Regions from separate parts of the Vibrio sp. YIC-376 genome, predicted to be linked through region 2. Evidence: riboswitches for the same ligand, from Rfam matches in the RefSeq annotation. Region 2 holds a riboswitch; the other holds the start of a gene.

Region 1 (3,421 bases), on a different contig from region 2:
ATATCGTGATGCCACAGCGTAATCAGCGTGAGTCTCGTCACTTGTTTATTCGAGAAGCTAAAAAGCTTTGTCAAAAGGAATTTAAGCGCTGGTTTATTTTGGCGGCAGATGTAAACCCGTTGATGAAGTACTTTAAAGACCGGGAATTAGATATTCCAACGCTCTACCTGATGGGGGACAGGGATTATATGTTCATCCAGCCAGTTAAAGAGATGGTAGCGGCACATAAACTTAGTGTATTGCATGAAATCCCAAACTGCGGTCACGTTTGTAATGTCGAGCGTCCGGAAGACTTCAATCAGCATTCGATTGAGTTCATCAAGCAACAAAGTTTAGTGGTGTAATTTATAAGGTTCTAGGACCTAGGACCTAACCCCTTAATTACTTAGGACCTTTCGTCTATTCGATACCCACATTGCCAGCAAGCGCCAAATTGCCCCTCATTCATCTCTGAACATTCAGGACACTGCCAATCTTGGTAAGTATTTGGCTGAGCCTGTGTTTGGTAAGCCGCAACAATAGCCATTGCTTTGATTTGTTGCTCTGAGTCGAATAGCCAGACATACGGGTCAGTATCATCACTAAATGGCAGTTCTCCTTTTAGACCGAAAATGCCTTCTCCCCTAACTTCGCAATGTATTTGCTCCATTTTAAGTAGCTCACAAACGATATGCGCTTCAGCAGGGTTGTTCGCGATAAATATTTTCATCAAGAACTTCCATTATGTTGAGTGTCTGTGGGTCTTACTTTCTTCATCACCCATTTGGCAATGATAGGAAACAGACCCAGCAAAGCAAATGAAGCTAAAACACTAGGAGAGACGATATCTGATACACTTTCAATGTTTGCCAATTGTGTACCTGCATTGAGATAAACGGCTGTCCCAGGGAGCATACCAATTTGGCTAGTGAGATAAAAACGGCCAACGGTCATCGGAGTTAATCCCATCAATAAATTGATCAGGAAAAAAGGAAAGACGGGAATCAAACGTAATGAGAGCAGATAGGACGAGCCATCTTTTTCGACACCTTCGTTGATCGCAGTGAGCTTTTTTCCGAACTTGGTTTGTACCCAGTCTCTTAATAGGTATCGGCTACTCAGGAAAGCAAGGGTAGCTCCGATTGTACTGGCAAAAGAGACCAAAACTAAGCTTGTCCAAAAACCGAATAGGGCAGCACCTAATAGAGTAACGACTGCTGCACCGGGAATAGAGAACGCTGCGACAGCGATGTAAGCGAAGAAATAGAGGGTCGTTGCAATAATAAAATTTTGTTCGATATAGGCATTCAGTGCCTCTTGTTGAGCTTTAGCGTTCTCCAACGTTAGGTGCTGGCTAAAATTAACGGCTAATAGAGTTACCGTTAAGAGCAGTATTAACCCAAAAATTAGCTTTTTGTTCATGTGCGCACTCCAGTTGGGCTACCCCTAGTTAAAAGTCTTAACAGATGTTCAGGAAAATGTGGTTTTTAATTTGTAGTTAATGGTTGTTGTTCAGACTAATAGACAGGCTATGACCTAAAAATATTTCAAAAAAAAACCGCAGGCTAGGCTTGCGGTTTTTAGAATAATATTTGAATACTTGTTAAGAAAGCGCGTTTTTCAGTTCTTCTCTTCGAGATTGAGGTACGACGCTCCAGTGAGTGCCGTTAATTGCGCCCTCTAAGGCCCAAAGAAGCTCAATACTTACCTTAGCTGAGTGGGAATCACGTATCGCTTTATAAGCGCTTAGTGCTCCTTCCTCTTCTAGCTGTTCTACTGATTCAATACCAGCTTTTTTTAGCATTCGTTCAGTAGCCAGCCTTAGGTTAGGCAAATCTTTCAATCTGTTAGGTTTACTACTGGCTTGTTGCTTTTTTTCTAATTTGGCTTGTGCTAACGACTGCTTTGCTACTTCTATCAAACGCTCGTTTGATTCCCATAAATCGTTGGAAATCGCGTAGTATTTAGTAACGACCGGAAACCCTCGCTTTTTATAAACGTAGGGTTTGAGTCCTTGCGTCTCGAAATTAGATGAAGTTTGTTGGTCTGCTCGTATATGAAGTTGATCATTCACAACTAGTGCAAACATCGTCTCATCAGCGAAAAGTCCAAAGCCACCAAACATTGAGCGCGACTTGATTGTACCAAGTGCCTCAAATAGCTTCATAGAATCTTTGAGTATCGGTTTATCCATGATGTGTTATCTCGGTGTAATTAACATTACGCCACCAAAAGTCAGGTCCGAGAGAATAGCAAATACATGCAGAAACAATGTCATTATAGGGTAAACTCATCATATGCATATTTGCCATCGGTAACCCCGCTACCTTCCATTTAATCAAATGGTTCAGGCCGGAAGCTTTGCGTCCCACCCTTTCGGATGGTTTGCCCTGTGCGTGACATGTCGAGAATACTTCGTCTCTTGAATTAACATCACATTTTAGCTAATAAAGTGTGATATTGGTTCAGGAAAATTCATTAAAATTATGCGTCGTGATGCATTTGTGAGGCAAGGGTTTTTTAATGAAAGGTATGGTTGTAAGAAAAGTATTACGCACAAATAAAACAGCAACTTACCTAATATTTAACTTTTTGATCGCTGATGATATTGAGTATAAGGCTTATGTTGAGACGAAAAATAAGCGCTCCGGAGAGCGCTTAATGTCAATTAATTGAGTTTCTTCACTGTATTTCGAACGACCAGTTCTGGCTGCATTTCAAAAATGCGTTTTTCGTGTTCTTTGTCTTTAATTCGTTCCAGTAGAATTTCGAATGCATTTTTACCGACACGACGTTTCGGTTGGTGAATCGTCGTGAGTGGTGGAGAAAAGTATTCGGCCAACTCGATATTGTCGTAACCAATCACGGAAACATCGTCGGGGATCTTAATGCCATTTTGTTGTAATCGGCTCATTAAGCCCAATGCCATTGTGTCATTGAAACAGAATACTGCTGTTGGACGTTGTTCCATTGCTGTAATTTTGTCTGCAACGAGAACAGCCGTATCGCACTCAAAGTTACCTTCAAGAATCCAATCTTCGTTTACAGGTATGTTCGCTTCTGCCATTGCACGGCGGAAGCCCATAATACGTTCTTGGCACGCTAGCTTTTCAAAGTGACCACTTAAGCAGGCAATATCAGTATGACCGTTGTCAATCAGATACTTGGTTGCGATATAGCCACCTTCTTCTGAGTTATCCATGATTTTGTCTGCTTGAGAGCTTTCTGGACCCCAATCCATGACTACTTTTGGAATGTCAGCGTGACGGTCAAGCATCTCTTTTAGCTCTTCCGTTAGGTCTGAACACATAACCAGGATGCCATCAACACGCTTTTCAGCCAGCATGCGAATGTAATCTCTTTGCTTTTCGTAGATACCGCCGGTATTACATAAAATAAGAGTGTAACCTTGACGATAACAGTAGCTTTCAACACCATCGAT
Region 2 (3,421 bases):
AGAAATGCCAGATACCATCGATAAATAAAGGACGCTGAGGATCGTTCATCCAGTGTCTGTTGGGGGTAATATGTATCGCCGGTCGATAAGGTGACCACTCTGTAGGACGAGTAAACGGTGACAAGCTTGCAGACGCCAGTTCATCACCAGAAGGTGAGTGGCTGACAGTAAACAAAGCAACTAAAACGCAGGCAGCAGTGACAGCTCTTATGTTCGTCAGTGATTTCAATTTAAAGCGCATAATCCTTCTTATTATCATAGAGGGGCGGAATACCCGCCCCTCTGATTTATGAAACGTAGAACTTCACGAACTCTATTTGAGTGTTTTCTCGATCACGCCGCTCGGATTAACGTTTAAATTTGCCGGGATATCTGCCCAACCACCCAATCCATCCGTTCCGTAAGAGTAATCGACCTCTGATGTGTCTCCATTAATCAGGACTTTCACCGTTGGTGCCAAAGTGCCCCCGCGTCGGAAGTTTTCTTTAACTCCGACAGTATCGATGAATGATTGAATCAACCCATCAGGCATCACATAGTGTGAATAAGACTGGAAGTGGCCTGCTGGCTGGTTATAGTCTGGATCGTAAGGTGTTCCTGGGTAGAAGTTCAGGTTCGTTGGGTTACCAAGCACTAACCCTGATCCTTGGTTCAGTGGCTGGTAATCACTACGGATACCATCGCCTACAAAGCCATACACCCCTTCAGGACCAGTAATACCATTTGCAAAAGTCGTACTGTGGCTGATAGTGAATAGGTAGTATTTACCATCTTTCTGATAGATTTGAGGACGTTCGGTCTGGTCAGTAACACAGTTTGCCGAAAGGATCGGTGGTAAAAACTCCCACTCAGTAAGATCATCATTCGTCGCTCGCGCTAAACCAACATTACCGATCTGGAAAGTCGCTCCCGATGCATTCACTTCTCTCACCGTTTCAGCATAAGGGTCACCATCCTGATACCCCAGATCTTCCTCGGTACACTTCGCCGAGCCCCTTTCCATGGCTGAGTTACCCTCAAAGACCATAAAGGTTTCACCTGGGTGAGCAGGATCTTCAAAGGTGAATGGGTCACGGAAGTTAAAGTAAGGGTTCTGTTCAGCCGTCTGGTAGTATGTACCGTCTGCTTCCAGAAGATTAATCACCTTATCGAATCCAGTGAACTTCACGCCATTTTTATTCGCGTGTATCTTACCTACACTGAGTGCAATACGTGGATCATATGGCTTGATGTCATTGCCCTCTGAGTCACGATAGAACGCCACATCAGTAAAGAAAAGCTTGACCTCACCACCCGGAAAAATTCGAGCAGAGCCAGACCACTGAGTCTGATGACTGTATGACTGGTCCTCAAAAATTTGTCCGGTGACGCCTTCATCAAAAACAAGCCCACCATAAGTCCAGCCGCCGTTTTCAGGGCGCTCTTCCGCTGGAATGCCCGCAGGACGATAGAAGTAGCCGATCTTCGCAAAGACGTGGCGATCATCAAATCCGAGACTGCGATCCGCAACAAGAGAAAAAATAACCTCCTGCCCGTTAATACTGTATTGGTTAGCGTCCGCGTCAGTTAGTGGCCATGAGTCCCATACCCAGACCTGTTCATTGGACATGTCAGGAAAATCCTGCGGTACATTCGGCATCGTGTACTCTTGTGGCATTGAGTTCTCACGCGATCCTGCCATTGGGTCAGACATACGCTTGAGTTGGCGAGCATCAGCTCTGGTCCACTTAGCTGTGAAGTTACTCTCTGGTGCGAAGGCTTCTTGAGTGTGTACAGTAGGCTCAGGTCCCGGTTGAAGCTGATTTGCAAAAGCGAACTGGCTCACTCCTGCCGTTGCTGTACCCATTAACATCCCTAAAATAGGAACTCCCGCTTTAAATTTTTTAGAACGCATTTTACTTACCTTTGATAATAAATAATTTCAAATATCCATGTTCTAGAAGTGGTTAACCCTCAGAAATGTCACGAACTAACAACGTCAAAATCCATTCTATACAGTCTCAAAATATCGAAATCTTCGGTAACGTTCCCGAAAGCAGGTAAAACTTAACCCTTCACTTCCAAATCACCGTTAAAAACGACTGGATATGTCCGTGAACGAGAACATCAAAGCAAAAACTTGGTATTGCGATACGAATAAATTTAATTAGTCGGCATACAAAACTGGCGGTCCCGCTATCATAGGAAATTTCCGTTAGATCGGAGACTTTGCGTCACCCCCTTTCGGAGGTTTTGCCTTTGTCAGTCAAGCAACCGCCCGCAAAGGAGATATGATTAACTGGCGGTGGACAAGCCTTTTCTGTCCACGCGAAAAATCATAACAACAGAAAATGACATTTCAAGGACAACAACCATAAGCATATAAAACTCTGACAATAGCCAGGCATCAGTGAGCTTTTATTTATGAATTGGCGTACCTAACAAGGCCTTACTGAAACTGATGTGGATCCGGTTACAATAAATTTCTTAAGATAAATTTATGCATCCTTTCTAACCATTTAATTTATTAACTAAAAATTGTCATTTCCATGACAATAAATAAATTATAAATCAAATTCGATGGTTTTTTATACATAGATACACTTTTACACTTCCGTCACCAAGAATAAAAAGGGAACGTTACCAATTACTCAGTAAGAGGATTCAAGGTAAGATTAAGCGATACTTATCTGCCGTTACGATTTCCATTCAAGCAACTTTATACGGGTAGAAAATATCTGCCATGTATATACAAAAAGAAAAAAAACCAGCAGATTAGCTGCTGGTTTTTTGAACACACACTGGTTAGCTCAGAGCATGTACGAGAGTTTATTTAGATAGTTAAACTAGGTCGAATCTGTCAGCGTTCATCACTTTCGTCCAGGCAGTGATGAAGTCTTTCACAAACTTCTCTTGGTTATCATCCTGAGCATAAACCTCAGCGTAAGAACGCAAGATAGAGTTTGAACCAAACACCAGATCAGCACGTGTTGCGGTGTACTTCACTTCGCCAGTTTTACGATCACAAATATCATAAGAGTTGCGGCCTGTTGGTTTCCAAGTGTAAGCCATGTCGGTTAGATTGACGAAGAAGTCATTCGTTAATACACCAATTCGGTCAGTGAATACCCCGTGTTTGCTACCACCATAGTTCGTGCCGAGTACACGCATACCACCGATAAGAACCGTCATTTCTGGTGCTGTTAAACCAAGTAGTTGCGCGCGGTCCAGTAACATCTCTTCCGGCGTAACGATGTAGTGCGTCTTCTGCCAGTTACGGAAACCATCAGCTAGCGGCTCAAGTACGTCGAATGACTCCGCGTCAGTTTGCTCTGCTGTCGCATCACCACGGCCAGCCGAAAATGGCACCTCAAAGTCGAAGCCTGCTGCTTTCACTGCTTGTTCAATACCGACGCTACCACCCAGAACAATGGTGTCTGCA

The links. Region 2 has a riboswitch for cyclic di-GMP ahead of WJM94_RS08715 (glycoside hydrolase family 68 protein). Riboswitches for the same ligand answer to the same signal wherever they lie in the genome.
Region 1: linked by a shared signal. The riboswitch ahead of WJM94_RS18685 (TfoX/Sxy family DNA transformation protein) and the one ahead of WJM94_RS08715 (glycoside hydrolase family 68 protein) in region 2 are both predicted to bind cyclic di-GMP.

What each region holds. Positions count from the first base shown of each region.
Region 1 covers NZ_JBBWFK010000011.1:31,775-35,195, reverse strand. The annotation lists gene WJM94_RS18700 (alpha/beta fold hydrolase) at 1-344, shown strand, start outside; gene WJM94_RS18695 (putative signal transducing protein) at 386-709, opposite strand; gene WJM94_RS18690 (TVP38/TMEM64 family protein) at 709-1,401, opposite strand; gene WJM94_RS18685 (TfoX/Sxy family DNA transformation protein) at 1,583-2,173, opposite strand; cyclic di-GMP riboswitch class I at 2,290-2,379, opposite strand; gene purR (HTH-type transcriptional repressor PurR) at 2,648-3,421, opposite strand, start outside.
Region 2 covers NZ_JBBWFK010000003.1:387,138-390,558, forward strand. The annotation lists gene WJM94_RS08710 (glycoside hydrolase family 32 protein) at 1-241, opposite strand, end outside; gene WJM94_RS08715 (glycoside hydrolase family 68 protein) at 314-1,894, opposite strand; cyclic di-GMP riboswitch class I at 2,163-2,247, opposite strand; gene katG (catalase/peroxidase HPI) at 2,821-3,421, opposite strand, start outside.